DNA from 3 places in the Paenibacillus sp. FSL H8-0315 genome. Region 1 is predicted to be linked to each of the others. Evidence: predicted binding sites of a transcription regulator. Region 1 holds the regulator's gene; each other region holds the start of a gene.
The links. Region 1 encodes Rex, which represses fermentation and respiration genes when NADH is low (regulators of the CRP and FNR family bind a similar motif). Its sites were predicted from a motif close to TTGTGAAATATTTCACAA; they were not measured.
Positions count from the first base shown of each region.

Region 2: a site for Rex is predicted at 6,785-6,802, ahead of MHB56_RS17900 (flavocytochrome c). Genes of this name have one in related genera too.
Region 3: a site for Rex is predicted at 1,756-1,773, ahead of pflB (formate C-acetyltransferase). Genes of this name have one in related genera too.

Region 1 is NZ_JBBOTA010000001.1:1,109,121-1,119,878, forward strand. It holds gene MHB56_RS04770 (acetate/propionate family kinase) at 1-1,198, opposite strand, end outside; gene MHB56_RS04775 (3-hydroxyacyl-CoA dehydrogenase family protein) at 1,195-2,067, opposite strand; gene MHB56_RS04780 (AAA family ATPase) at 2,201-3,703, opposite strand; gene MHB56_RS04785 (hypothetical protein) at 3,696-4,238, opposite strand; gene MHB56_RS04790 (cell wall elongation regulator TseB-like domain-containing protein) at 4,649-5,167, opposite strand; gene MHB56_RS04795 (amidohydrolase) at 5,340-6,641, opposite strand; gene MHB56_RS04800 (redox-sensing transcriptional repressor Rex) at 6,628-7,281, opposite strand; gene dinG (ATP-dependent DNA helicase DinG) at 7,418-10,279, opposite strand; gene MHB56_RS04810 (tetratricopeptide repeat protein) at 10,406-10,758, opposite strand, start outside.
Region 2 is NZ_JBBOTA010000001.1:4,109,939-4,120,696, reverse strand. It holds partial or broken gene MHB56_RS17935 (tRNA-dihydrouridine synthase) at 44-456, opposite strand; gene MHB56_RS17930 (hypothetical protein) at 787-1,209, opposite strand; gene scfB (thioether cross-link-forming SCIFF peptide maturase) at 1,801-3,195, opposite strand; gene scfA (six-cysteine ranthipeptide SCIFF) at 3,318-3,467, opposite strand; partial or broken gene MHB56_RS17915 (SF0329 family protein) at 3,858-4,232, opposite strand; gene MHB56_RS17910 (response regulator transcription factor) at 4,288-5,070, opposite strand; gene MHB56_RS17905 (histidine kinase) at 5,045-6,631, opposite strand; gene MHB56_RS17900 (flavocytochrome c) at 6,904-8,694, shown strand; gene rlmD (23S rRNA (uracil(1939)-C(5))-methyltransferase RlmD) at 9,300-10,758, opposite strand, start outside.
Region 3 is NZ_JBBOTA010000001.1:1,385,869-1,396,626, forward strand. It holds gene pflB (formate C-acetyltransferase) at 1-1,665, opposite strand, end outside; gene adhE (bifunctional acetaldehyde-CoA/alcohol dehydrogenase) at 1,918-4,539, opposite strand; gene MHB56_RS06070 (ABC transporter substrate-binding protein) at 4,948-6,414, opposite strand; gene MHB56_RS06075 (carbohydrate ABC transporter permease) at 6,547-7,419, opposite strand; gene MHB56_RS06080 (carbohydrate ABC transporter permease) at 7,421-8,248, opposite strand; gene MHB56_RS06085 (response regulator) at 8,459-9,787, opposite strand; gene MHB56_RS06090 (cache domain-containing sensor histidine kinase) at 9,807-10,758, opposite strand, start outside.

The DNA of each region.
Region 1 (10,758 bases):
TTCCTTGCACAATACGGTTTGTATCACGTGCGATGACAAGCTCTTCGTTAGTCGGAACTACAAGCACCTGCACTTTGGAATCTACCGTAGAGATACGACGCGGGTCGCCGGAGCGAACTTTATTAGCTTCAACATCCAACTCAATACCCAGGAACGTAAGGTTATTTAGCAGTTTCTCACGTAGCAATGAAGCATTTTCACCAACACCAGCAGTGAATACGATAGCATCTACACCGTTCATAGCAGCCGCATAAGAACCGATATACTTGCGCAAGCGGTACTCATACATTTCAAAAGCTAGCGTGGAATTAGGCTCACCTTTTTCCATACCCTCAATAATATCACGCATATCACTGCTTACGCCCGAAATTGCTAGAAGTCCACTATGTTTGTTCAACATGGAGTTAACTTCGCCTACGGACAATTCTTCCTTGTTCATCACGTAAGGTACAATTGCTGGATCAAGATCACCACTGCGAGTACCCATCATCAAACCTTCCAGAGGAGTCATACCCATGGAAGTATCCACAGACACTCCATCTTGAACTGCAGTTACACTACCTCCGTTACCGATATGACAAGTAATGATCTTCAGATCTTCCAACGGACGCTCCAAGTACTCCGCAGCAGCTTTGCTTACGAAGTCGTGTGATGTACCGTGTGCGCCATAACGACGAACTTTATATTTATTGTACAGTACTCTAGGAATCGCGTACATATAAGCTTTTTCAGGCATTGTTTGATGGAATGCAGTATCGAATACAACAACCTGCGGTACACCCGGCATATTTACTTCAGAAGCCGTAATCCCCATCATTGCTGCTGGGTTATGCAGGGGTGCAAGGTCAAACAACTGACGAATTTTAGTCTTGGCATCAGCGTCCACAAGTGCGGAAGCTTTGAAGAATTCACCACCATGTACTACACGGTGACCCACAGCATTGATTTCTTTAATGGATTCAATAACGCCATGCTCTTTATCCGTTAGGCAAGCTAGAACTTTACGAATCGCTGTGTTATGCTCCAAAATTTCACTTACTTCTGTTACTTCAGCTTTACCAGTAGGTTTATGGTTCAGAATGGAGGAATCCATCCCGATACGTTCCACCAAACCTTTAGCCAAAACGGATTCATCAGCCATATTGTACAATTGATATTTTAAAGAAGAACTACCGGAGTTAATTACTAGAATATTCATATACGGTCACCATCCTTGTCGTACTGGAAGAAGCCTTCGCCTGATTTCATACCTAATTGTCCTGCACGCACCATCTTCTTAAGGATCGTGGAAGGACGATATTTCAGCTCACCATATTCACGGAACATATTTTCGAGTGCAGCAAGAACCGAATCCAGACCAAATCTGTCAGCCATTTCAAGCGGTCCATATTGGAATTGATAACCAATACGCATAGCATCGTCAATATCCTGTGCGGAGGCAACGCCCTCTTGCAGTACATGCATAGCTTCGTTGATAAACAAGCAAATGAGGCGTGATGTTACAAATCCTGGGGATTCATAAATCATTACACCTTTTTTCTCAACAATTTCATCAACAAAGGATTTTGTATCTTCAAAAGTAGCATCTGAAGTTTTCAGACCGCGTACAATTTCAACAAGATCCACTTTAGCTACAGGGTATATGAAATGCATTCCGATCACGCGTTCCGGATACATTGTAGAACTTGCAAGTTCAGTCAAGCTAAGTGTTGACGTATTGCTGGCAAGAATAATGTGGTTTGGACATACTTGATCCAGTTGATTCAATATTTTTTTCTTTTCTTCCAAATCCTCAACGATTGTTTCGATAACCATGTCACAAGAGCTCAGCTCTGCGAAATGTGTCACTTTTTGAATGCGGCTAAGAATCAGCTTCTTCTCAGCTTGAGTGATCGCCCATTTCTCCAGTTGCTTATCTAGACTTGTCTCGATCATTTCGTAGGAGTAGTCCAGTTTCTCAGGGGTTTTCTCCACCAGCAATACATCCAGGCCCTTGGCTGCCAGCATTTCGGCAATCCCTTGTCCCATTGTGCCACCGCCGATGACACCAATTTTCTTGAAATTCATAAAAAAGTCTCCATCCTTTCAGGTATCTATACTTTTGTATTGTACCTTGTCTGTCGCAAAAATTTATAAAGCCCGACATATAATGATATCTTAGCATGCCTGAAAAGTAAAAAAAAATAACCAGCATAAATATTTATGCTGGTAAACGCACGCTGTCACGAAATTGACATCGAAATTGCTCTCCAGAGAGCACTTCTTCCTTCATTAAAATGTCAAGGGAGTAATCAAATACATTTCGTTGCTTTTCAAGGTGGTCGTGAGTACGTACCATCAACTCGTCCAATATTTTACTGTTTTCCTTCATAAGCTCTTCAGTGGTAACCATTTCCAGCTTGGCAATACCCAACGAAGTCAATCCGGATTTCATCATGGTTTCGACAATATTCAGGGCCTGATCAAAATCGCCACGTGAACCTGTGCTTCGTCCGCCATAATACATCTCTTCTGCAGCCGCTCCACCAAGTGCGATCATAATCTGATCTTCGAGATAATCTTTGGTGTACAGATACTGCTCTTGCTGAGGATTGTGACGTACATAACCAAGGGCTTGCCCCCGCGGAGTCAGCGTAACCTGACTGACACTTCCCGGACGAAGCAGTTCTGCCATAATGGCATGTCCCAATTCGTGGATCGCCACACGTTTTTTCTCTTCGTGGTTAGTTTCTCTGTCCGTTTTTTCCCCCATCATAACCTTGTCAATCGCCATCGACAGATGCCGCTGCTCAACCTCTGTCAATTCCTCACGCATCATATAAATTGCTGCCTCATTCATAACACTTTCGAGCTGAGCACCGGAAAAACCATAGGCTTCTTCGGAAATTTTGTCGAGGTTCACATTGGCATGAAGCGGCTTATTTTTGGCATGCAATTCGAGAATCGATCTGCGGCCTTTTTTATCAGGCATGTCCACTTGAATATGACGGTCAAACCGGCCAGGACGCAGCAATGCTGAATCAAGCATTTCTTTACGGTTAGTGGCTGCTACCAGTAGAATGCGTGGTGTTTCGTTGTTATAGATCCCGTCCATCTCAGTCAACAGCTGATTCAAGGTCTGATCATATTCTCGCTGCTGTCCGCCCTCACGCTTACCGCCAATTACGTCAATTTCATCTATGAAAATAATAGCGCTTTGCTTGTTTTCCTTAAGGGCGCGGGTACGGGCATCCTTAAACAAATCGCGGATACGGCCGGCACCGACACCTACGTACATTTCTACAAACTCACTGCCTGATGCTGCCACAAATACAGAGTTCGTATAATGTGCTGCTGCTCTAGCCATAAGGGTCTTACCTGTTCCTGGAGGGCCTGTAAGCAGAATCCCTTTCAAAGGCCGAATCCCGAATTTGCTGATTTCCTCATGCCGGATCAAAAAATCCAACGCTTCACGAAGCTCCTGCTTTGCATTGTCTTGCCCGCCAATTTCTTCAAAAGTGAGCTTTGAAGGTCCATCCTTCTTGCGTTTCTTCCCGGCACCTGCATTTACCGCAAGTCCGCCTCTTAAATGAGCAATGATAAGTAAAGCCGTGAGCATCCCAGCAGCAATTACAATCGGGAATATATTAATGCCTAGAAAAGCCATAAAAATAAACAAGACAGGAACAAATCCAATTAGAATTTCTTTAAGGTATTTAGGCATTATTCCATACCCCCAATGTCGCAGGTTTACGCGGCAAAATAATAAATTTGCTTTCTTTTCCATTACTCAAGCTTACATAGACATTATTGTCGTCAATTTCTGTTGAGGCTATCACATTTTTATATTGCGGATATTGCGCTTTGAGTCCATCAAGTTCTGTGGGTATAAGTGTATATTTACGGCTCTCCATGGCTTCAGCTACAGAGAACATCGCTTTATCCCAGTATTCATCCAGCAGTTCACTGGAGTTCTGTTCTACATCAAGTTTCAGTGTACGTCCATCAATCATCGATTTTCCTTCTTTGGAGACGTACTGAACCAGTTCACGTAATTTCGTGCCTGGCTGGAGATCAAGTTTCAAAGTGACCTCATTGCGGTTAATACTGATATGAGAATTATTGACGCCCTCATATTGAGATACAATCTTCTGAAGTGGTTCCTGCATTGCAAACTGACGATACAAAAAGAAGCCACCAAACAATAGAGTAGCCGACAGTAGAGACGTTATCAGCACAGGTACAAGACGTAATTTCAAGAAACGTCCTCCTCTCAAAGATGACAAAATATAAAGCTCATTATAATAATCTATAGCTATTTGAGAGCTCATCAGAGAGACTGAAGTCTCTTATTGCTGTTCTAATTACAAGTAGTAGTATATCACAGGTGTATATACTAATTTCAAAATAAATGTGAATATATTTAAAATTTAATTTTTTAAAAATTTCCATCAATACCAAATATATTCCTCACTTTCGACAAAACCGACCTTGATTTTTAATCAATCGGCCTATTTTTGTATGTGAATTTAAGAGAATATTCGGTGATAACCACCCATTCAGTATATCACTTAGTATATCACTTTTGTACATCAAATAAATGTAAACAAGCGAACTTATAATAAGTTCGCTTGTTTACTATGCCACCCTTAATTTCCTTATGTTCGGCTTAACTTTTAGGTAAACTGTAACCTTCACCCATTCGGGACCCATCCGAAAACCGATAAAATTGATAATAATACCGACCGCTCTGTTTATAAAAAAGCTGCCAAGCATACTCTCCGTTATATACTCCCGGCAGCAAGCGTTCAATCGTTATGTCCGGAAGATCAGCTTTGATAATGCCGCGTATTTGGGCTTCCGAGGTTCCTTTACTTAGTTCCTCAGCAAACACTGCGTCGTCGCCTTCAGCAAATTTTCCATCTACCGTAAAGCGGACCCAGACCATAAGAGCAGTCCCGGCTTCATTTTTTCCTGTTAAAACCCAGTACACTGCATTTTCATCCCAAACCGATTTTTGTGCTTTAGTTACCTCTGTTAGACCCGCTCTGGTTTTGGCAACATCCTTAGCGATATCACGCTCGTTCCATTGATCTTTCATAATATAGGCATAGAACTGGATAAGTCCAAACCCCAGGAGCAGAATCAGAACTGACCCCAGGAGGATCCATTTTTTCCTTTTCTTCAAGGTACAGCTCCCTTTCTAGTAATATATCTTTTTTGATTATATAACACACCCGCGTGTTTATCCAAAATTTCATAATTTTCTAGCTTTCCCAGTCTTAAAAATGCACAAAAGGCCGCAACTTTTGCTAAAAGCAAAAAGTCGCAGCCTATTATTTATTCGTTATTCTCCAGACTTAACGCTTCAATAAACCTTCGAAGGCTTCTTGCGCTTTACGCCGGATAGCTTCCTCATCCAGGGTTAAGCATTGTCCATGCTTGATGACCTGTTTACCATTCACCCACACATGCTCAACATCCTTAGCGCTAGCAGAGTAAACTGCATGAGACAACAGATCTGTGTGTGGCAGCAAATGCGGCTGATCGATATCAATAGCAATGAAATCAGCTTTCATCCCTACAGCAAGTCTGCCTACATTATTTAAAAAGATGGACTGTGCGCCATATTCTGTAGCCATACGCAGAGCCTCTGGAGCTGGAACAGCCGTTGGATCACCGCTGACACCCTTATGAATGAGAGCTGCAAGCCGCATCTCTTCAAACATATCCAAGTTATTGTTGCTTGCCGCGCCATCCGTGCCAAGAGACACCTTCACACCAGCTTTTAGAAGATCAGTAACCCGAGCCACTCCGCTAGCCAGCTTCAAATTACTGCCCGGATTATGAGATACACCCACATTATGGCGAGCCAAGATCTCAATCTCTTCATCATTTAAATGAACACCATGTGCAACTATCGAGGGACGTGTGAACATTCCAAGCTTCTCTAAGTGAGCTACAGGACGCAACCCGTAATCCGCCACATTTTGTTCCACTTCACGTTTCGTTTCGGACATATGCGTATGCATCGGTAAATCCAGATCATGCGCTGCCTGCACGAACTTAACCAGGAAGTCCGGAGGGCAAGTATAAGGGGCATGTGGCGAGATCATAGTAGTAATTCTACCGTCAGCCTTTCCATGCCAGTTACGGGCAAAAGAAATCGCTTCCGCAAGCTTGTGATTCTGTACATCCTCTGGACATAACCCGATCACACCACGCATCAATACGGAACGGATACCTGATAACTCAGCTACCTCGGCTACTCGGTCCATATGATCATACATATCGAGGAAGGTCGTAGTTCCACCCTTCAGCATTTCCAATACAGATAAGGAGGTTCCCCAGTATACATCATCACCGGTGAACTTTTCCTCCATCGGCCACATCTTCTCCTGAAGCCACACTTGTAGCGCTAAATCATCTCCATATCCACGCAGCAAAGACATCGCCGCATGACCATGTGTGTTTACAAGTCCAGGCATGAACAGCAGACGGCTGCCATCAACCACTTGCACTCCAGCTTCCATCTGAGGCTCTTCTTTTCCTATGTAAGTGATTAAATCATCTTCAATAGTCATATATCCACTCAGAACCGGCTCATCCGTTCCCGGAGTCAGAAAATACCCGCCCTTAATTATCGTTTTATTGTTGTTCATGTTCGCTTTCTTCCTTTCCATCCCGCAAGTAATAAGCAAGACTTTGCAGATCAGTTGTAAAATCAGCTGCATGCACCCGGATATTCGGTGGTGTCTTCAGAATCACAGGGGCAAAGTTCAAAATCGCTTCAATCCCAGAAGAAATGAGAATATCTGCTACATTTTGAGCTTCTGAATCAGGTACGGTAATAATGGCAATGCGAATACCTTGCTCACGAATCGTGCTGCCTAGTTCATCCATCGGTTGCACAGTAAGGGAGTTGATCTTACGTCCAACCTTAGGAGCGTACGAATCAAATATAGCCGTGATTTTCATAGTATCTTTAAGATATGCATTGTAATTAGACAAGGCATGTCCGAGATTACCTGCTCCAACTAAAGCTACATTAAGCTGTTGATCCAGCTTTAGGATATGACGGATTTTCTCAATAAGATACGTTACATCGTAGCCGATACCTTTTCTGCCGAAGTCACCAAAATATGCTAAATCCTTACGAATCTGTGCGGGATTAAGATCAAGCTTTTGTCCAAGTTCCTGAGAGGAAACTGTTAATATTTCGCGATTCTGGAGATCATTCAAAAAACGCAAGTACACAGGTAGTCTGCGAACAACGGCTTCTGATATTTTATCCGATTTCATATTTTTCCTCCTAAAAATAATAATGTTCTTGTGTAAATCCATATTCAAACGTCTACCTCTCCTTACTAAGGGCGGTACTGTAACAGACCGCCCTTAAGGATAAGGAGGAGCTAAAGCTAAACTGAAGACGAGCGTTTTAAGAAGCGCCGCCATCCTCTAGCCATTCCGCTATGCGAGGGACCATTTGATCAGTAAGCATATGCTCCATTTTGGGACCAGGCAATGAATAAAGGAAATACTTTCCGTAATGAGATTCAATAACCCTTGTATCATAAACAATAACTATTCCGCGATCCTGCGCCGTGCGAACCAGTCTTCCGAATCCCTGCTTAAAACGAATAACCGCTTGAGGAACAGATAATTTCATGAACGGATTCTTCTTCTGGGCCTGCAATAACTCCGACTTCGCTTCCGCCAACGGGTGATTCGGCGGTTGAAACGGAAGTCTCACGATGGCCAGGCAAGTCAGTGCTTCACCTGGAATATCTACACCTTCCCAGAAGCTGCTCGTCCCCAGCAGAACGGATGCTGCACTGTCCTGAAAGCGGCGGATCAGCTTACTCCGGCTGCCACCTTCCACGCCTTGACCAAGCACCGTAATCTCTTGTGAGGCCAAAGCCTCTTTAAGCGGATCATATACCTGACGCAGCATTTTATAAGAAGTAAACAGAACCAGCATCCGCCCACGTGTTGTTTTAGCAGCTTCCGATAATGACTGTACGAGTGTATCGACAAATCGAGCATCGCCCACACTGCCCTTCACACTAGGAAAATCACGCGGTATAACTAACAGTGCCTGCTCACGATACTTAAAGGGAGATGGAAGGAGTGAGGTCATTAGACGTCCCTCTTCCGCAGCTTCGTTAAGTCCGAGATTATCAATCATAAATTGAAAAGATTTATCTACAGACAGCGTCGCCGAGGTAAGCACGATGCTTTTTTTCTTATCGAAGAACAACTCTTTAAGCTGGCTGCTAACATCCACAGGGACGGCATACAGCTGTAGTGATTTGCTGCGGTAATTTCCATTTGCCTCCAGCCAATATACTACATTATCGTCATTCAGCCCCATAAAGAATCTTACTTGCTCACGGATGGAAGCCAAATCCTTAAATAAACCGCTAATATCAGTAACAAGACTGTCTGCTGAGGATTGGCTTTCCTGGTCACGCATCTCGTTAAGCATTTTATCACCCTTACGGATGATGTCGCTTAACGTCAGATTCATAGTGTTCTCTAGCGCAACTAATTCATCCCAATCCTTCGGCTTACGGGCGGGAAGCAACCGCATAACCAGTTGTCCCGCTTCCCCCGCCCCTGCATCACTGCGTTCCGGCAAAAGGCTGAACAGCTTGTCGCTGAGTGCATCCCAGGTTTCTTTGACGGTAAGCAGATCCGGGTAAATCCGATCGATGACTCCGCTCCATTCTGAAGCCTCTTCACTGCCTGACGACTGTAATATCTGGCGCAGAGCAGGAAGCTGTCCGTTTCGGCTATCTTTATACAGTCGCGATAACGTGTGTGCCACAGTGAAATGCTTCATATGCATGCCAAGATGTTTACCAGCCACATCTTCTAAATGATGTGCTTCATCAATGACAAGATGCTCGTAAGCCGGAAGCAGCTGGTGCCCAGCCTTAACATCTGCGAATAGCTTAGAGTGGTTTGTAATGACCACGTCAGCAATCCCAGCTTCATGCTTAGCCCTATGATAATAACATTTGCGGAACCACGGACAGGAACGGCCCAGACAGGAGTCGGTATCGCTTGCCACCGTCTCCCAGAAATCACCACCCCGGCCGCTTAAATTCAGCTCTTCATCATCCCCTGATTCACTTTGAGTGAGCCATACGATCATCTGAGCGGCAGTAAGCGCATCTTCCCTTGGGCTTATAAAGTCCTTTTTATTAATTTTATGCTCAAACTTACGCAGACACAAATAATGTCCTCTTCCCTTAAAAATAGCAGCTTTAAACGGAAAAGGAACTACCTGCGTTAACAAAGGGATATCCCGCTCGCGCAATTGGTCCTGCAGATTAATAGTATGAGTGCTGACCATGACTTTTTCATTGGTGCGAACGCTTTGATAAATGGCAGGCAACAAATAACCGAGCGATTTACCGGTTCCTGTGCCCGCTTCGATCAGTAGGTGTTTGTCTTCGGCAAGTGCCGTCATCACCTCATTGATCATAATATCCTGAGCTTCCCGGCTTTCATACTGCGGTAATGTGTCTTTAAGTCGTTTGGTTACTTCGTCCATATAATCAGTAAAAGATAAATTCGCTAGCGGATTCTCAGCATGCTCATCTCTAGGTGGCGCTAACTCCGTCCAGTCTCCTACTGCAAGCGCTAATTGACGATAGAAAGTCAGATCACCTTCGGGCTGTAGCGTCTCCGCTTCCCGCTCTCGCAGCAGACCATCAAAGTACCAGCCCAGATCACTATCCTCTTCGGTAAACAGCTCACAGAGTCTCTGGATCGTAAGCAGCGGCAGCTCGTAGAGCTCCTCAAGACATTTCAACAGCACTAAAGCAGTCGCAAGTGCATCACTATCTGCCTGATGCGGACGATCATGCGTCACTCCAAAATGAGCACTGACAGAGCCTAGCTGATAAGATGTGAGCGAAGGAAAGCAAAATTTGAGAAAATCAATCGTATCCAAAATCCGCCCTTGAAATGGCAAATAGCCACAACGATCTAAAGCATTTTGTAAAAAATGGAAGTCGAAAGCAACATTATGCCCTACAAGCACAACATCATCCAAGAGCGGAACAAGCTCCATCATCATCTCATCCAGCTCAGGCGCATCCTTCACATCATCATCGGTAATCCCCGTCAGACCTGTTATAAAAGGAGGAATCGGCGTTCCGGGCTTGACATAGGAACCATATACCCGGGAGATGGACCGGTCTTCTTCTATAATTGCAAGGCCAACCTGGATAATTTCACCCACGGATTGGGTTCCTGTTGTTTCAAAATCAAGCACGGCAAATTTCATTATAATTCTATTCCCTTTCAATTGAGACTCTTAATCAGCATAACAGAAGTTGCGAAAAAAGGCGATGCACACCACTGGTTCAGGGGATGCATCGCTTGAATGGAAATTTCCAAAACCGTTATTCTTTTACAAAAGGGAAACCAGCTGATTTCCAAAGTGCAGCTTCCCTCCACGACGGCGGCATACCTCTAAGTTAACGTTTGGTTCCGGAAGCGCAGGGTCATGCTGCAAAGCAAGATCAAACAATTCCTGCGCTTCATCGAAACGTTCCTGTGAGGCTCGTATGCAGCCTAAAGCATTATAAACCATGGCTTTCAGCTTGGTTTCCCGTATCAAGCCCAGCATATGGTTCAGATGACTCCAAGCGGACTCACCGTCACCTTCCTGCAGATAAGAGATGGCTAAATATAATCGAGCAGCCAAGCTATCCGGGTATTGCGCAATAACTTCTTTAAACTGATCAATACACTTTCCATACA
Region 2 (10,758 bases), 3.0 Mb from region 1:
ATCCTCTTGTACGCAGATGAATGGACAGATTCAAAAAATCTTACTTCAAAATATGGATTAACCAGCTGCTGAAACCGAGCCGTGGTTTTGAAACTGACGGGCAGTCCTCCGGCTTTGCCGTCCTGGATGATCTCCGCTGCTAGTTCAGGAGGCAGATCAGACCGCTAGCCTTCCCGTTCTCTGCTATATTCGCTACAGGATAACCCATATTAATATCGATAGCTTCTAATCCTTTCTCGACCATACCTATGCTCATCTGACAGGAGTATTCCGGCTTATCTCCCCATATATCTACAATGGGCTGTCATCCTCTGATGTACGTTAAACGCCCGCGCACAGCATAGCTCCCCTCCGGGTGACAATAGCTCTCTGTATTCGCAATCTCTGTAAAAGACACATCCGATCTGCCCGCTTCACTTACGACATGGCGAAAACAACACCCGTCACATCCTCCATGGGCACCAGTATAAAAAAGGGCCGTGGTAAATCACTCCAAAAATTATTTTATCATTTCAAAAACCTCTCTATGAAATACCAGGACAAATTTTTATCTCTAAGTGGTAAAACCAGCCTGTCTACGTCCCTGCTTCTTCTTCACGTACAACATGTTATAGCGTGGTATATCTTAACCCCGAAAGAAGTATACTCACCCAATATATTCAAAAAGTAGAGTTTAAAAAGAACGCCGACCAAAGGTCAGCAACAGGTTTAATTATAAGCTGGTAGGCGGAACACAAAACTGCTGCTTAAAAATATTTTACATCAATGACTAACATTACATAACCTCTACTCCGTGACTCTTTTAAGTTCAAATTGTGTTGCCTCTAATATCAAGATAAGTCTGTCATTATTCACATCCAAAAAATTTACGGGTATAGCAAGTCCTGTGTAAGAGTCGGAGATACTTAATACTTTCACTTCATCATTCATGCTTAAACTCGGTATATCCATTTTATAAACTCTATAAAAAGAGTCATTATTATAATGTACTTCTGTAATGTCATGGAGTGGAGCTTCTAGCTCATATTGATAAACAGGATAGTGTTCAAACCCTTTTGATAAAAAGGTATCTTTATTGATTATAATTTCATCACCAATAACGTTTTGCCCTGTTAGATATTCTGAAGCATCATTATAAGAATTCGCAAATCCTAAAAGGTTTTCAACTTTCCAAATTCCATAGAAGAACTTCTCAGTTTCACTATCCAAATCCTTACTTCCTACAAAAGGTTTAGATGTATTACTTGGAATAAGATTATCTTCTTTTCCGGCATCTATTGATGGTTCAATCGTAGGGATATTCTTTGCAATTCCTCATCTTGGTTTTTTAATACCGATACATTACTACATCCAACCAAACAGGCAGAAAATATAGTCACGATAAGAAATATTTTGACCCTCATGATTCATCCTCCAAACACCTGTTCATTTTTATCTCGTTCTCAAATACTTCTGAAAATTGTATAACTTCCCGCTTTCCCCAAATCATTCCTCCCGAAGCTGTCGATTTCATTTATGAGCGAATCACAACGCGACCATTCCTTTTCAAACAGCTCATTATAAATATACTAAAACACGGCTAGCAAACCTCTCAACTGCTAAAACAACGATATACCAACCTATCGCACGGAATTCATTCCATAGATTCAGATTAAAAGACTATCAGTGATCTGCCCTTTGCAGAAACTGATCGTCTCTCTTGTCTTACAATCCTTCTTCTCCGTACAAAAAAAACCGAGAAAGAACACTTCATTTTGAAGTGTCTATTTCTCGGTTACCGTTATCCACCCGTTACGTTAACTAGCTAGATTGCTCTTCCATCGCTCTAATAGATTCATCAACCTTCACCATCATGGAACATTCGACTCTTTTGCGGAAGACGTCACAGCTGAAGTCATAGGTTCCGACCAAGGAACCTGTCGCGTGCAGCGCATTGGCAGGACAACCGCCGCTGCAGTAGAGTTTCGCCCAGCAGTCCTTGCATTCCGGCTTCGAGTAGCAGTTGCTCTCTTTAAATTGACATTGCAGCTCCGGTTGTGTGATGCCATCCCAGAGGTTTCCCATGCTGTATTCTTCATCCCCGACGAACTGGTGACAAGGAAAAAGCTCTCCCCAAGGGGTGACGGCAAGATATTCGGTTCCTGACCCACAGCCAGTGATTCTCTTCTGGATGCAAGGTCCTTCCGAGAGGTCTAGCATGTAGTGATAAAAGGTAAAACCCTTGCCTTGTTCACCGCGACCGATCATTTCCTTCGCGAGAATTTCGTACTGGTTGTATATCTCCGGCAGGTCCTCCTCGGTAAGTGCATAGGGCTCCTTTGGATCACAGATGACCGGTTCCATCGAAATTTTGTCAAAACCAAGGTCTGCGATATGAAATATATCGTTGGTGAAATCGACATTGTTACGAGTGTAAGTTCCTCGTACATAGTACTCTTGGTCTCCGCGCTTACGAACGAATTCCTGGAACTTCGGAAGAATATGATCATAGCTGCCTTTTCCGTTAACCGTTTGGCGAAGCCGGTCATGAACCTCTTTTCTTCCATCCAGGCTTAATACGACATTGTACATTTCCTGATTTAAAAACTCGGTGACCTCATCGTTCAGCAGCATCCCGTTCGTCGTGAAGGTGAAGCGGAACTTCTTTTTGTATTCTTGTTCTTTGCTTCTTGCATAAGCTACGATCTGTTTAACTACTTTCCAGGCCAAAAGCGGCTCACCACCGAAAAAGTCGATGTCCAGGTTGCGATGATGACCCGAATTTTCAAGCAGGTAATCGATAGCTTTTTGTCCAACCTCATAGCTCATGATCGCTCGATCTCCGTTGTACTTCCCTTGGCTGGCGAAGCAATAGTCGCATGATAGATTACAGGTATGCGCAACATTAAGACAGAGCGCCTTAACATAAGTTTTTCGTTTTTTTAAATCAAGCGAGAGGTTCTCATACTCATCTTTTGTAAAGAGCTGTCCATCATTTATAAGCTCCTCGATATCCACGATGGTTTCTCGAATGTCACTCTCAGAAATGCTGGAATCATGCTTATATTTCTCTAACATCATTGTCACGATTTGGTCGACAGAAGTTTTCTCATAAAGCGCTATAATTTCATATGCTAGGTCATCAACAACATGTACTGAGCCACTGTAAGTGTCGAGCACGATATTGTATCCATTTAGTTTATATTGATGAATCATACTTGCTAATCAAGCTCCTTTTGCACACTAGTAGAAACGGCTTTGCCATCCTTTAGAGGAAGCGTCCATTTCTTAAAAATAGCCGCCCATCAGCAGAGCAATGGGCGGTAAAATTCCGAATCCTATCTGTTCATTGCATTTTCACACTTCTGGTTTGCAACGCCGCAGGAAGTTTTACAAGCGGACTGGCAAGATGTCTGGCATGCGCCGCATCCGCCGTATTTTGCGGTATCCATCAGTTTGCGGGTGCTTAGGGTTACGATTCTTTTCACGATAAATAACTCCTTCTGTAATTTCTTGTGATCACTTTCACTTAATTTCCATGGAACATCGTAGCAACCTCACGTAAGTACGTCTATGATTCCCGTCACCTAGCAGAGTAGAGAGGGCTTAAACATAAGCATCAACGTTAATTTTCGTGCAGTCGTTCATGCTTGTGATCCTAGGATGCGGTAGCGGGAACCAGAGTCAGTGCAATACTAAAAAAGTGAAACAAAAAAGAGACGGCAATGATGCCATCTCTTTAACAACATTTTTTCTCATACTTGTCCGTAAAGTCCAATAAATATAAGGATCTCATAGCACTGTATCCTTCCTTACCAGTAGAGCGACACTCTCCACATGCGTGGGTGGACAATGTGAACAAACTTATATGAGGAGCCCTAAGACACTTCCAGACAGTTTATCTGCTCTTGACGCCTTAGTTCATAAAAATATTGCACAATTGGATGCTTTAACTTCATCTTCTCGCTCATGTTTAAAATACGCTTTTTTCCAACTCGTCTGTCCACTAAAGCTAGAATATTCAATAAGATATCGTCGCTTTCTAAGCTCTCCTCTATGGAAATAGATAAATGCTTAGTAGCTATAACAATAAAGTTCGATTTACTTAATGATGTCTGAGCTGACAAAAGCTCCTTTGCAAGTTCTGATATTTTTCTGCTTCTTGCAATGACTATTAGCCGATCCTCCGGGATGATCCCCTTACTATCTTTTCTAACCGCTTCAATTTCTTCATGGTTGATAGGAATTTGAAGATCTGAACCGAGCATAGCATCTATGGCGTGCTGCAGAGGGACGAGAATAGCCCTCCTATCCATAACCGAACGGATGCTTTTTGTACTCTAAGGGGCTTGAGCCGACTCTATTTTTAAACACACGACTAAAATAGTACTGGCTCTTATACCCTACCTTCACGGCCAGATCCCCGATTTTGATATTCGGCATTACGTCATCCAGAATCTCCTTCGCCTTCGATATCCGAAGCTCGGTGACATAGTCAAGGAATGAAGCACCGATTTCTTGCTTCATACGCTTGCTAAGATAGGTTTGGTTGATATGAAATAGCGCTGCTACTCGAGTAATAGACAGCTCCGGATCCTGATAATGACTGTCAATATACTCGGTCACTTTTTGGATAAGCACTGTTCCATCCCCTGTATACCCGGGAAGCTCCCGCTCCTTATCCACCCTGTCTTCATGTGAATGCAAAGGATATTTTACCTGAAGATGCTCATCGATCCGATGAAGCAGCTTGTTCAGATCACTCTTCGGTACAGGTTTCAATACATAATCGAATGCTTGCAGTTGCACGGCTTGACGCGCATATTCAAAGTTATCGTACCCGCTGATGATGACAACCAGAACCGACGGGCAGCGTTCGCGCAATATATTCATCAGATCGAGCCCATTCATATTCGGCATGTTGATGTCCACAAGACATACATGTGGTGGGGCTTCCTCCACCATATTCAATGCTTCGTTTGCACTTTTCGCTTCTCCTGCAACCTCAAAAAGATACGGACTCTCCTCAATGTATTGTCGCAAGCCTTTGCGAATGATCGTTTCATCATCGACGATGACAATCTTCCACATCTTCATTCCACTCCCCGTCCAAAGGTATTCGAATGACCATAACGGTAATGCCATCTTCGCTCTTCACTGCAAGGCCATATGGCACTCCGTAAGCTAGTCGAATGCGATGGTTTACACTGTATAGCCCAAAGCCTGTGGCAGAACGATCATATGTATCATCAAAAAGGGCTTGATTTATCTGCTCAAGCTTCTCTTCCGGAATCATAACCCCATTATTTTCAACCTTAATGACCAAATAATCGGCCTGTTTATATGCTGTAATCGAAATTTTGCACTTTTGATCCCCAAGTGGCTTAATCCCGTGATAAATCGCATTTTCCACCAAAGGCTGCAGTATGAAGCGAACGACTTGGCACTGAGCAAGCTTTTCATCATATCGAAGCTCGTAGTCCAGAATCTCCTCATATCGCACACCTTGAATATGAAGATAACTCTCGACATGGTACAACTCCTGATCAAGCAGAATGTAGGGACTGCCTGTGCCAAGCCCTAATCGGAAATACGCGCTAAGCGCTTCCACCATCTCCACCACATTGTCTGCTCCATGTTCCGTTGCCATCCACTGGATCGTATCCAATGTGTTGTATAAAAAGTGCGGCTTGATCTGCTCATGAATCAGTCTGAGTTCCATCTCCTTTCGGTCCTGCTCCACAGCGTATAATTGAACAAGCATGTCATTGAAGCTTCGTCCAAGATCGCCGATCTCATCCGAGCGCGTAACATCTGCTCGTATGGTTTGGTTGCCGTTCTGCACATTTTCCATTACCTGGCGAAGCGACTGAATTGGACGAATAATGGAAGAAGCAAGCAGCACCAGAAAGACGATAAACGCACTACCGATAAGAACGCCTACCAGCAATGCAGTCCGCTGGGTTTTGATCACCGCTAACGATAGACTTGAATTCGGTACTTTGAGTACTAACTTCCAGCCTTCCACATTTTGAATTGGAGCCTCAAATACACTCATGTTCTTCTTATCTGCTGTATCCTCCGCTCCATCTTCTTCACCCAGCTCTCTGCAATCGACGATAAGCTGGCCTGACTGGTCATATAGCATTACATCTTGAGCAATCTCCCTCATCTTCTTGACGGAGACGGCTGCGGCAATATAAGCTACCTCATCATTCACCGATGGATTCACGCGATAAAGAATGACGACGATTTCGGCTGCATTCGCTTTGGATACGATCGGATTGCTTACCACATAATTGGAATCTGAATTCAGCAGTTTTCGATAGTAGGGTCGGTTTAGTATCGAAAAAGGCTTGTCCCTTGCTGACCAGGAATTTCCGTGAATATCCACCACGCGTATGGATTCGTACTCTACTTTCTTCTTCGCCTCGAACTTATCGAACTCTTGCAGCAATTCATCTCGTGTCCACTGATGGTCCGAAGCTAGAGAAGCAAGCATGTCTATCTCTCCAATGCGCTGATTAAACCAATAATCAATCTGGTCGCTGCGTGCAGTAACCACTTGCTGCGTTAAGTTCTTATTCAAAGGGACAACCGTATGGTTCATCTCCAAATATATTGTTACAAGCAATGCAACGAACAGCAGCAAGAAGCAGCCTCCTGCGATTAACGTAATTTTTAAGTGAATTGATTTCATTGTAATCATAGCCCTTCACAATATCCGTTTCTTACATGCCCGAAAAAGACAAAAAAACACTAATCTGTGCAAATACATAATGCTGTACTAAATCTATAATAGGTCTTGTGCATATTTTCACATGAAATAACATTCATGTCTAGGCTAGAGATAAAGGATTTGCCTAGCAAATCTTCCTCTCCCTAGTGTATGTAACCAATCCACAACAGAATGAAGGAGATATTATGCGAACTCACACGAAAAAGCTGTTATCTATTCTACTAGTCCTCAGTCTTATGTTCACGCTTGCTGCTTGCGGCAGTAAAGATGCAGAGCCCGCTGCAGATGCAAACGGAGTTCAAGTCTTTGAAGGAGTTGGGCAAGGTAAACATGGCGATATTAAAGTACAAGTCTCCTTATTAGATAACAAGATCACTGACATTAAAGTGACAGAGCATAAGGAAAATGAAGTACTTGCAGAACCTGTTTATACGCAGCTCAAGCAAGAGGTCATGGCAACTAACAGCGCAAAAGTTGATGCCATTAGCGGATCTACAGTTACAAGCAAAGGATATCTCGAAGCCATTCAAGATGCAATTACGAAGTCTGGACTTACCCTTGTCGCTGGCGCTGCAGTCAGTGGAAGCAAAGACAAAGAAGAAGTCGAGCAAACCTATGATGTTGTCGTCATCGGTGCCGGGGGTGCTGGCTTTAGTGCGGCTATCGAAGCGAAGAGCGCTGGAGCTAATGTAGTTCTGCTCGAGAAAATGCCAGCTGTTGGCGGCAACACATTGATCTCCGGTGGTGAGATGAATGCGCCGGACAACTGGGTTGAACGTGCTCTTGGCATCACTGATGACACGGCTGACTTGTTCTATAATGATACGATGAAAGGCGGAGACAACCTCGGGGATCCAAAGATGGTTCGTATTCTTGCCGACAATGCTCTAGCATCTGCCGAATGGCTGCGCGATGATATCAAGGTAGAGTTCTTACCTGATCATCTGTTCCAATTTGGAGGCCATTCCAGAAAACGTGCGTTGATTCCTGTAGGTCATACAGGTGTTGAATTGATTACTAAGTTAAAAGCCAAAACAGACGCTGATCAAATCACAATCAAAACGAATATGAAAGCCGAAACCTTGCTGAAGGACGAAAACGGCAAAGTAACAGGTGTAACTGCGACTTCGGGTACTGGCGACAAGATCACATTCCATGCGAACAAAGGCGTCATCATCGCTACCGGTGGTTTTGGATCCAATGTAGAGATGCGTAAGAAGTATAACCCTAAAATGGATGAAAAATATATGACTACCGATACACCAGGATCTACAGGTGATGGTATCGTTATGGCAGAAACGATTGGCGCCAAACTGACAAACATGGAGAGTATTCAAACGTATCCAATCTGTAATCCTGAGACAGGTGTTATTTCTCTGGTTGCAGACTCCCGCTTCGATGGTGCGATCCTGATTAACCAAGAAGGCAAGCGCTTCGTTGAGGAATTAGAACGTCGTGACGTTATTTCTAAAGCAATTCTTGCCCAAACGGGTGGATATACGTATCAATTATGGAATCAAGGCATTGAGGATATCGGTAAAACGATCGAAGTTCATCAAGACGAATACGATCAACTCGTTAAACAAGGCTTGCTCTTTAAAGCCGATACGATTGAAGAGGCGGCTGATTTCTTCAAAATTGACGTGAACACTTTGAAAGAAACGATTAATAAAGTAAATGATTATGCGAAAACAGGTAAAGACCTTGATTTTAAACATCGCGGTGGATTGAAATCTCTTGAAAAAGGCCCTTACTACATCGAAAAAGCTGTACCCTCCGTTCACCATACAATGGGCGGCTTGGTGATCGACGAGAAGACTCGCGTATTGAATGAAAAAGGTGAAGTCATCCCTGGGCTGTTCGCTGCAGGTGAAGTAACAGGGGTCATTCATGGTGCAAACCGTCTTGGCGGTAATGCCATCGCTGATATCTTCACATTCGGCCGGATTGCAGGCCAACAAGTTGTAGCAGAGTAATCTTATTTTTTGTGTAACTGCTCTATTAATAAGTTAGCCTTAAAAACGTGCAAGATAACTTGTAGAGTGCCGGTTGACTGCTAACTTTCAAGCTGCCCTCTATGACATAGCAAACCGCCCTGTTCGCAACATTGCGAACAGGGCGGTTTATTATGGTGGAGCCTAGAGGTTACTCTCGTCTAACTCGCTGCTCTTTTATCGTTCTCCGTTAGTGGAATTAATATTGCCCATTTCTTTTCTGGTACTATCACTAAAACTATAGCAATTATTTAGTGTCTACTTGACAAGGGTTTGTCCAGTAATAATAAACTCACTACTACTTCACACCCGCGAACCCGCATTCCACCGTTGCCCGTTAAAATAAAGTCTTGCTACAAATCACGATTTTCGCCCAATTCTCTTCTCATTTTGACCGATTTCTCATGGTTTTCCCCACGTTTTTTATCACGTTTTTCTCAAGTTATAATAAAGATTTAATACTCCTATTTCCCCCTAATCGTTGATGGGGCAGGCATGGGGAGAGAAAAAGAGCAAAGACTTTATTATAACTGAGTGGAGTTGGATAGTAGTGACTTTATTATAAATGCTAAGGGTTTATTATGGGGCTACAGGTTCCTCACCAACACCGCCACCGACTCCACATGCACCGTATGCGGGAACATGTCCACCGGAGTTACCTCCACTGTCTTGTATCCGCCATCTTCGAGCACCCGCAAGTCTCTTGCCAGTGTCGATGGATTACACGACACATACACCACACGCTCCGGCTTCATCGCCAGAATCGTCTCTAACAACCGCGGATCGCAACCCTTACGCGGTGGATCGACAACGATAACATCTGCCGTAATCCCCTGCTCTTTCCAGTTAGGGATTACATCCTCAGAGGCACCAACCTCGAACACTACATTCTTCATCTCATTTAACTTCGCATTCGCCCGAGCATCCTCAATTGCCTCAGGCACAATCTCTACTCCATATACCTTGGCTGCGTGCTGTGCCAGGAAGAGGGAGATCGTACCGATGCCGCAATAGGCATCGATAACCGTTTCATTGCCAGTCAGTCCGGCGTATTCTACGGTTTTTCCGTACAGCACCTCAGTCTGTGCCGGGTTCACTTGATAGAACGAACGCGCTGAGATAGCGAACTGTACATCGCCGATGTAGTCATAGATGACGTCTCTGCCCCACAGGACGCGGGTTTCGCCACCGAAGATGACATTCGTACGCTGAGTGTTGACGTTCTGGCAGATGCTGACTACATGCGGCAGCTGTTCGCGGATGCTGCCAATCCAGGCGTCCAGATGCGGGATGTCGCGGCCGTTGGTTACGAGGACGACCATCATTTCACCGGTGCGGAAAGCTTTCTTCACGACGACATGACGCAGCAGGCCACGACCGGTTTCTTCACTATAAGCAGAGATGCCAAGTTCTCTGCCAATGTCTTTCACCTTGCGCACAACGTCATCATTATCTTCGTGCTGGATTAAGCACGTCTCCATATCGATGATACGGTGACTTCCCCGTGCGTAAAAACCGCCTACAAGGCCACCTTCGGTTACGCCAATTGGTACCTGAGCCTTGTTGCGGTAACGCCAAGGTTCGTCCATGCCGAGTGTAGGGCGAACAAGAATGCCATCTGTCTGAGCTACTCCAGCGCCATCAGTCGTACCATCCACGATGCCACCATCGTTAGCACTATCTATCTGACTCTCAACAGCTTCATTCTCTTTGCTCTTTCCGCTATCCCCGCCACCACTCACCCGAAGCTTCCCAATCCGCTCCAGGTTGTCCACCACCAGCTGCCGTTTCCACGCCAGCTGAGCAGTGTAGTCCATATGCTGCAGTTGGCAGCCGCCGCATTGGTCATAGATCTCGCAAGGCGCCGCGATGCGGGCGCTGCTCGCTTCTACTATATTCAGCAGCTTGGCGTAGCCATACTGCTTTTTGGTCTTGAGCACCCTTGCCCGGACTTTCTCTCCGGGAAGGGCTCCCTGCACAAAAAGGGTAAAGCCTTCTACGCGGCCTACCCCTTCACCTTCATGGGTCATGCCGATAATATCGAGC
Region 3 (10,758 bases), 280 kb from region 1:
GTCGATCGCAATACCTTGTTCGTTACGAATAGGTTTTACTTTGGCGTATTTAATTGCGCTTAGTGAGTCAGCTGCAACGGACAGCCCAGCAATACCACAAGCCATCGTACGCAGAATGTCACGGTCATGCAGCGCCATTTCGATACGTTCGTAAGAATATTTGTCATGCATATAGTGAATGATGTTCAAAGTGTTAACATAAGTTTTAGCCAACCACTCCATCATCGGTTTGAAACGTTTCATTACTTCGTCATAATCCAGATATTCAGAAGTGATCGCTGGGAATTCCGGTCCAACTTGTGCTCCGGATTTTTCGTCTATACCACCATTGATAGCATACAGCAATGCTTTTGCCAGGTTGGCACGAGCGCCGAAGAACTGCATTTGTTTACCGATACGCATTGGAGATACGCAGCAAGCAATTGCATAATCTTCACCCCAGTATGGACGCATTACATCGTCATTTTCATACTGAATTGCACTAGTTTCGATGGAAACCTTGGCGCAATATTTTTTGAAGGCTTCAGGCAATTTTTCGGACCACAGTACAGTTAAGTTTGGTTCCGGAGCTGGACCCAAGTTGTACAGGGTGTTCAAGAAACGGAAGCTGTTCTTGGTAACACGAGTTGTTCCGTCTTCAGCCATACCACCGATGGATTCAGTTACCCATGTTGGGTCGCCGGAGAACAGATCATTATAGTCAGGTGTACGCAAGAATTTCACGATACGCAGTTTCATTACGAAATGATCGACGATTTCTTGTACTTGTTCTTCAGTCAAAGTACCTTCAGCAATATCGCGTTCTGCATAGATGTCCAAGAAAGAGGACACACGGCCCAAGGACATCGCCGCACCATTTTGTTCTTTAACTGCTGCCAGATATCCGAAGTATACCCATTGAGTAGCTTCTTTGAAGTTGGTCGCTGGTCTGGAAATATCCATACCATGAGCGGCTGCCATTTCTTTCAATTCGCCAAGTGCACGAATTTGCTCGGACAGCTCTTCACGCAAACGAATGATATCTTCAGTCATGGAATCAACTTCAAGCTCAGTTTGTTGTTGTTTTTTGTCTTTAATGAGGAAATCAATACCGTACAGAGCAATGCGGCGGTAGTCGCCGATGATGCGTCCGCGTCCGTAAGCATCAGGAAGACCTGTAATTACGCCGGATTTACGCACAGCTCTCATGTCTGGTGTATATGCATCAAATACGCCTTGGTTATGCGTTTTGCGAATGTTCGTAAACATGTCAACGATGTTTTGTGGAAGCTCGAAGCCATAAGCTTTCGTAGCATCAACCATCATCTTGATCCCGCCGAATGGCTGGATGGAACGTTTGAAAGGAGCGTCAGTCTGCACACCTACAATTTGTTCCTTGTCTTTATCAATGTAGCCTGGAGCATGTGAAGTAATTGTGGAGACAGTATCTAGGGAAACATCCCATACGCCGCCTCTTTCTCTTTCTTCCTTGCTCAATTGGGAAATAATCTTCCACAGTTCAGTTGTGTTACTAGTAGGTCCTACGAGGAATTCTTCATTTCCCTCATAAGGCTTAATGTTACTTGCGATAAAGTTGTTAACGTCAACTTTTCTGGACCATTTACCTTTTGTAAAACTTCTCCAACCGGATTTCACTTCTTGTACATCTTTTTCAATCACCGACATGCTAAATCCCTCCATCTATATTTATAATATTTGTAGAGATCGCGGGCTTGAAGGTTGATCCCGTGTCTCGTGATCCCAAGAAAGATATGGTTGTTCGAAAATTCACAATCATTGTTCCATGTATGGGACCGTTGTTTATATAAACATTTTAGTTTATTTTCTATAAATAGACTGTGACAAATATCACCTTTCGGGTGATATTTGTCACTTATATCTAATCCACAACCATCCTATTATCTACTTAACCAAATATTAATTATCAAATCTTCCGTAGAAAGCATTACGGTATACATCTGCAAGTTCAGATACCAGTGGCAGCTTAGGATTGGCAGTTGTACATTGATCTTCAAATGCACGGTCAGCCAAGTAATCTACACGGGATTCAAAATCCTTAGGATCAAAGCCCAATTGTTGGAAGGATTCTTCGATACCCAGTTTTTTGTTCATGTCGCGAATAGCATTGATCAGGCTAGTTACACCTTCTTCAGTTGTGCGAGCTGGCAATCCCAGAATACGGGCGATTTCTGCATAACGCTCGTCAGCTACGAAGTGTGAATATTTAGGGAACGAAGCGAACTTCGTAGGTTTCTTAGCATTGTAACGAATAACGTGTGGCATAAGGATCGCATTAGTACGACCGTGAGCAGTGTGATATTGACCGCCCCATTTATGCGCCAAGCTGTGGTTAATACCCAGGAAAGCATTAGCAAAGGCCATACCAGCAAGTGTTGATGCGTTATGCATTTTTTCACGGGCAACTCTGTCGCCTTCAAGAGCCGATTTTTCAAGGTATTGGAATACCAATTGGATTGCTTTAATTGCCAGACCATCCGTGTAGTCACTCGCCATAACAGATACATAAGCTTCGATGGCATGTGTCAATACGTCCATACCTGTATCAGCTACAGCAGTTTTTGGCAAGCTATATACGAACTCTGGATCAATGATAGCTACGTCTGGAGTTAGCTCGTAGTCAGCCAAAGGATATTTAGTGTGTTGTTCAGTTGTTTTATCGGTAATAACTGCGAAAGATGTTACTTCCGAACCCGTACCCGAAGTAGTTGGAATCGCTACAAACTTAGCTTTGTTTCCAAGTTTAGGGAATTTGTAAACCCGTTTACGGATATCCATGAATTTTTGTTTCAGACCGTTAAAGTCAGCGTCTGGATGTTCATAGAATAACCACATTCCTTTTGCAGCATCCATTGGGGAACCACCGCCAAGTGCGATGATGCAGTCCGGTTGGAATCTGTTCATCATTGCTGTACCTTTTTCAACTGTAGTTGTCGATGGATCTGGTTCAACTTCCGAGAACACTTCGATCGCTACAGGAGTTTGGCGTTGACGCAGGTAATGTTCAACTCTCTCAACATATCCAAGCTTAACCATCATTGGGTCAGTGATAATTGCGACACGTGTGATATCAGGCATTTTGGTCAGGTACTGAGTAGCGCCTTTTTCGAAATAGATCTTGTCAGGTACTTTAAACCATTGCATATTCACGGTACGACGATTCACCCTTTTCACGTTGATCAAATTGATTGCTGTAACGTTTTGCGACACGGAGTTACGACCATAAGATCCGCAGCCCAGCGTCAACGAAGGGATGTTAGTGTTATAGATATCGCCGATCGCACCATGAGTGGAAGGCGAGTTAACGAGAATACGTCCTGTTTGCAGACGGTTAGAGAACTTCATGATTACTTCTTCGTTGTTGGAGTGGATAGCCGAACTATGGCCCATACCACCAAATTCAACAACTTGTGCTGCGCGTTCAATACCTTGATCTGCGTTTTTAACTTTGTAGCAAGCAAGCACAGGACTCAATTTTTCAGCGGACAATGGATATTTAGTGCCTACACCTTCAAGTTCTGCTACCAGAATCTTAGTGCCGGCAGGAACTTGAATGCCGCACATTTCAGCAATTTTCACTGCGGATTGTCCAACGATTGCTGGATTAACCGCACATTTATCAACGTTCATAGCGCCGCTAGTAAGTTTGGCAGCTTCTTCTTTGTTAACAAAGTAGCAGCCATTAGCGATCATTTTCTTTTTCACTTGATCGAAGATTGGTTCTTCGATAATAACAGCTTGCTCGGAAGCACAGATCATACCATTATCAAATGTTTTGGAAAGAATGATGTCCGTTACGGCTTGATCGATATCCGCGCTCTTTTCGATGAATGCAGGTACGTTACCAGGACCTACGCCAAGAGCTGGTTTACCACAGCTATAAGCTGCTTTTACCATTGCAGAACCGCCTGTTGCGAGAATAAGTGCAACGTCAGGGTTGTTCATCAAAGCGTTTGTTTTGTCCATCGTTGGCATTTCAATCCATTGGATACAATTCTCAGGTGCGCCAGCTTTTACAGCCGCATCATGAAGAATTCTAGCAGCTGCTGCACTACACTCTTGCGCAGATGGGTGGAAACCGAATATAATAGGGTTCCGTGTCTTAATCGCAATCAACGCTTTAAACATCGTGGTGGATGTAGGGTTGGTTACCGGTGTGATACCCATTACAATTCCGACGGGCTCAGCAATTTTTTGGAAGCTTTCATAAGCATTGTCTTCAATAACGCCTACTGTTTTATCGTATTTAATTCCGTGCCAGATATATTCTGTCGAGAAGATGTTTTTAGTAATTTTGTCTTCGTAAACCCCGCGGCCAGTTTCTTCTACAGCCAATTTAGCGAGGTACATATGTTTGTCGAGTCCAGCCAACGCCATTGCATGAACGATTGTGTCAACTTGCTCTTGATCCAGCGCCATGAATGCCTCATGTGCTTTTTTCGCTTTATCCACCAAAGTCTGAATATACTCTTCAGCGGTAGTTTGTTTAACTTGGGCGGCGACTTCGTTCTTAACTGCCATCTCCCTCGTCCTCCTGTCAATTTTTAGGTTGTTTTTCTCTACACATTTATCTTATCACATCATTTCCACCTTGTATAGTGAAATCTTTCACAAAGTATAAAGTTTTTTTGATTTGTTTTCAAAGCGCTTTCATTCGATCATATTATAGGTTTTTTACCATTATTTGTGCTTTATTATTCCTTAAATCTAAAGTTTATGTTTAAAAAGACAAGAACCGATACCCATTTTCTACCTTTTCGCTCGCAAAAATATTTTAAAAATACAAATCTAATTTTGTTGACACTCTATTTTTCTCATGACCCTCTAAAAAATAGTCGGAAGCCATCCGTTGGGTTGATTTATAAAAATATCAATAATATAAACATAAAAAAACCGACTCCTAAAGGAGCCGGTTCTGTCCTTCCTTGCCTATTCTACTTTAATTGTATCGAAGAATTTCTCTTGCACTGTTTTGGCAGCAGCTTCAAGCTGTGTCTTAGAATCTGTTCCTTTTTTGGAGAACAGCTCTTGAATTACATTGGACATGGTTGCGTAGTAGTCCTGTGTATTGTATTGCGCTTCCGGTTTACCGTCCAGCAAGCCTAAAATATCAGGGCTGTATTGATATACATTTGTATATTTATCATACACAGCTTTTGTTTTCTTGCCGAAGTCAGAATCTGCAGAATAGTAATCTAAGAGCGGCGGAATAAAGTATTTGCCATCCGTTGTACGTTGTTGCAGAACTGCATCCAGTGCTTCTAGACCTTTATCGGAGAAGTAATCAAATGTAATATAACGGAATGCCATTTCTTGCTCGTCTGGTGTTGCATTTGGATTGATTACAAGGTAGTCACCACCAAGTACCCCAGTGTGTTTTCCGCCTTTTTCCATCGCAGGCATTGGATACGTAAGTACATCTTCTGGTTTCAGACCGCCTTGATTCAACGCTTGCTCAATAACACCGTCAGAACCAGCCATTACCATTGCTGTACGACTTTGTTGGAATGCGCCTACAGCATCGCCCCAGCCCAGTGCCCAGTCCTGAGGAATCGCGTTTGCTTCCCATCTAAGTTTCTTGTAGAAATCCAGCGCTTTAATCCCAGCCTCAGAATTAAAAGTAGCTACAACCTTACCGCCTTCAATCTTCTGAATTTCACCGCCAGCCTCGAACAGGAAGTTGGTCCAGTTCCAGCCTGCTTCATTCCCTTTACCCATTGGAGCAATACCGGAAATCCCTTTTTTGGTATCAGCTACGCCTTTCGCGGTATTCAGCATATCATCCCAAGTCCAATCCATAGATGGAACAGCAACGCCTTTTTCATCCAGCATTTTTTTGTTGATCATTGTGGTTGTTACATAACCCTTTTGAGTTACGCCGAATACTTTTCCGTCAATGATAAATTGGTTTTGGAGAACCGGGTTAATTTGATCCTTAAATTCGTATTTATTCCACAGATCCGTAATGTCAGCTACCCAGCCTTTTTCAACTAGGAATTTTGCTTCTGTAGCGTAAGTGTTAAAGAAGGTTGGAGCTTCATTCGCTGCCATTTTGATGCCGATTTCACTTACATTGTACTGCCAATCGTCTTTGACGATTTCAACATTCGGATACTCCTCTTGGAAACGTTTGATCTTGTCATCTTCCTGTGCTCTAACTTCGGTTAGGTCAGGGGTTGGATAGTGAATTTTGATGGTCACTTTTCTTTGTGTGATATCATCAGTTGGCGCTGCTGTAGCACTGCCAGCATTATCTGTTGCAGCATTCGTTGGCGCAGTAGTCGCTTCCCCTTCCTTGTTTCCTGTTGTGTTTCCGTTATTGTTGTTACCGCCGCATGCGGTTAACAATGATCCGGCCACAAGGAGGCTTAGTAGCACGCTAGAGTACTTACGCATTGAAACTCCCCTTTTCAATTCATAGTTATCTTACATATCGATCATAAAAGAGAAATCGTTTACAAACGAGGTGCATTTATATTCCTTTCATGTGCATGTTTACGATCCGTGACTAAATCGGTCGATCTGCGCTTATCCCTTAACTGCTGATAATGCGACGCCACGCATAATGAACTTTTGGAAGATCAGGAAGACAAGGATCGGCGGCAACGATACGATAAATAGGATAGCGAATTTAATATTCGTATTAAGTGCCTTTACATTAATAACGTATTTATAGATTGCTGTCGCGAGCGTATATTTCTCTTCACTGTGCATAACCAGAGATGGCCAGAACCAGTCATTCCATGCAGTAGAAAAGATAAAGATCGCCAGCGTAGCAAATATCGGAACCGACAATGGCACTGCAATGGAGAAAAAGCTTCTCGGCTCAGAGGAACCGTCGATCCGCGCGGCTTCAAAAATTTCAGGATGTATCCCATCAAAAAAGTTCTTTAGGAGTAGAAAATAGAATGTATTCGCACCAGCCGGCAGCCAAAAGGCAGCGTACTGATTCAGTAATCCGAGCTCTTTTAGATTGACAAAGTTGGGAATCATGTAGCTGGTCGCCGGAATAAACAATGTCATCAGGAAAAAGAAATAAATTGCCTTTCTGTAAGGAACATTCATACGAGAAATGCTGAAAGCAGACATTCCCAATACGACTAGTGTCACGACCATATTCCCCACAAAAATATAAATAGTGTTCTTAAGGTACATCAGCAGATCAATGTAGTTCATCGCTTCTTTAAGGTTGCTGAAGTGCCATTCCTGCGGGAAAAAATGCGGTGGGAATGAGTTCACCTCTTGATTCGATTTCAGTCCGTTAAATAACGTCATACAGATCGGATACAGCATGCTAAACACCATAATCAAAATAACCACGCACATCAAGCCATAAACGATCTTATTGCTTGTTTTTTTCAAATCATGTTCTGAGAGAATCCCTCTATCTGCGCTCTTCATCTTAGTTGTCCTCCTTGTTAAGCTTGAACTGTAAAATGCCCAAACCACCTAGGACTATGAACATTAGCATGCCAAGCGCAGTCGCTGTTCCATAATCGAGTCGCGTAAAAGCATATTTTACGATCAGCAGCGCATAGGTAAGCGTAGTATTATTCGGTCCACCATCAAGCAGCGCCATTTGTGACTGATACCCTTGTGAAGTCCCGATAATCTGTAATATAAACATCAAAATGATCAAATTACGTAGCGAAGGCAATGTGATGTACTTTATACGTGCCCACACACCCGCCCCATCAATCTCAGCTGCTTCATACCAATCCCGCGGAATGCTGAGTACAGCAGCCAAGTATATTAACATCCCTGATCCAAACTGCTGCCACGTCTCCATAAAAACAAGGGAAATCATGGACCACCTTGTATCTGTCAGGAAGGCAACCTGGTCCACACCAAGCGAGCTTAATACTGCATTGATTGGGCCCACAGGATCATAAAGCCATCTCCAGAGTCCATATAGCACCACACCAGGCATTACAAAAGGTAGGTAAGCCGCTACCCGTACAAAGCCCCCGAACCTTCTCAGCTCCGAGATCATAATAGCAAAAGCAATCGGAACCCAGAACCCGATAATAAGACATAGAAGCATGTAATACCCTGTATTTTTTAACGCGGTCAAAACATCCGGATCACTAAGGGCTCTAGCATAGTTCTCAAAACCAACAAAGCTATTCCCTTTTACAAAATCAACATGGTAGAAGCTGTACAACAAGCCTTTAAAAATTGGCACCCACAAGAACATTACAAAAATAATCACAGCAGGTACGAGGAACATATATCCCCAAAAGTTTTTCTTCCAGCGGTTTTGCTTGTAAGGTGTACCCTTCAGCGCCGGCGGATTTTCGGATACAACTGCGGTTTGATTCATCAGGCTCCCTCATTCCATTTTTCTTTCAGCATTTTTCGCAAAATGCTTCCTACCTTAAATTGTAGAAAATGAGGGTTGTACTGAACATGTCTAAATCTACCGAAGTAGTATGTGTTTTTACTTCTTCAATTCACTGGGGCTAATCCCATAATATTTTTTGAAAATTTTACTAAAATGCTCCGGTGATTCATAACCTACGCGCTCGGCGATTTCGTATCTGCGAAGATCTGTGTTCAAAATCATCTCCCGGCTTTCTTCCATCCGCAGCTTAATTACATATTCCCACAGGTTGTAACCTGTATTTTTCTTAAACAGATAGCTCAAATAATTGGGGCTGACATGGTTTTTCTTAGCCACTTCATGGATGGTTAATCCTTTTTGCGCATAGTTCTCGTCAATATACTCTCTCGCTTTCTCTACAATCAGATTGCTGCGTGTATGAAGCTCTTCTACTGAAGGATCGGTTGTGTAGCTGTTCCAATTAAAATCCCCGTAGTAAAACACATAATGGTCATTGTGTTCATTATTCCAGAGAATGGCTTTGGAGGCTTGACGGTTCAATACAGCCATAAAAGAAAGACCCTTGAGAATCTGGCTGATGCCGATAACTGCATTTAAGTGCAGATATTTTTGAATATTAAAATGAAGACTACGGCCAAGGATATCTAGCCTATTAATTTGGCTGGCAGACGAATCTTCATAGCTTTTTTCATCCCACTGAATAATGATCGTAATCTCTTCATCCTCTGCGTAAAAGGCTGTCGAGTTCCACTCCTGATCCATCAGCTCTTTGGCGATATTCAGCGCGGCATAACAAAGAAGCCGTCTGTCCCGCAGGGTGTAGTGCTTCTCCTGATTCGTTCCAGCCAGAGGTACCTTAATTTTTAAGACGGAAAAATACGGCCCTTGCAGCTTCAGGTTATCCAGCTTTTGCAAGCGTTCTGCATCACACAGTACACCTTCAGGCTCAATGAGCAGCTCATTCAATAACTTGCTGTATTCCGGAAGCGGCTCTTCCAGCCGAAAGCTTTCGTTAATACCTGACATGAAAATATCCAATTCTGGTGATGGTTTCCCCATCTTAAGCAGCACATTTCGCACCGAATCCAGAAATTGCTCACTGTTCAAAGGTTTGATCAAATAATCCTTCGCTCCAAGCCTAACGGCCATTTGCGCATATTGAAACGTCTCGTGTGCAGAAATCACGATGGTCTGTACCCAGGGTTTGGCCAATTTTGCATGCTGCATTAGATCAATCCCGCTCATTGCGCCCATCTGAATATCAGTCACGAGCAGGTCTATTTCCTCCATCCGAATGCAGTCCAGCGCTTCAAAACCACTGTTTGCTGTATAAATATGGTCTATGTTTAACCCCGAAGAAGCTAATAAATTGCTCAGCCCTTTACAAATCAAGGGTTCGTCATCCACAACTAATATATTGAACATATCTGTATGCTCCCCTTCCTTAGTCCTGATTCTCTGATTTCGGAAGCTTAACCGTCACCAATGTACCGCCCTCTTTACGAGGGGTATAGCTGATGCCATAATCAGAGCCGAAGTGTAAATGAATACGCTGGTTAATGTTGCGAATCCCGTAACCGCTGGCCGGATTTGGACTGTCGTCATTCAGCACAGCTTCAATGGCCTGATAATCAACAGACTTATAGCCGTTATCTTCAATAGTGATCTCGACGGTATCGTCCACACAAACTGCGCTAATGATGATTTCCCCATCCTCGCCCATATTTTTGACACCATGAATAATAGCATTCTCAATTAACGGCTGCAGGGTAATTTTAGGAATTAGATTTCTTTTCGTATCTGGATGAATCTTCATTACTACACGAAATATATAATCATACCGGTGCTGCTGCAGCTTGATGTAGGCCGTTGCATGCTCCAGCTCTTCTTCAAGGCTAATCAGCTCCCTTCCCCGACTGAGGCTAATCTTCATAAGCTTGGATAATTCCTTGATCATCTCGGCGGATTCAACGTTACCTTCCAGCGAGCTTTTCCAGTAAATACTCTCCAAAGTGTTGTAGAGCAAATGCGGATTGATCTGCTGATAGAGCAGTTGAAGCTGTGATTCCTTCTGTTTTAGCTCCATCTGGTATTTATAAGTAATTAGTCCATTTAGCCTGCGGGCCATGTCATAGGTAGATCCAATCAGCACACTGACCTCATCGTTACTCCCTCTTTTTGGCGTCTCAGGGACACGATTGCCTGGCTCAAACTTCCGGACGAAAAAAGCTAACTTTTGCAAAGGCGTCATTAATGAACGCCAGAAATAAGTAATCATGATTAATCCAAAAACAGCATAGGCCACAGTTATGTATTGAATCACACTTTTCATTTCGTTTTGTTGCTGCAGCAGCGCTTTTACGGCGATTTTGTAGACTAGCTTCTGTCCTAAGGCA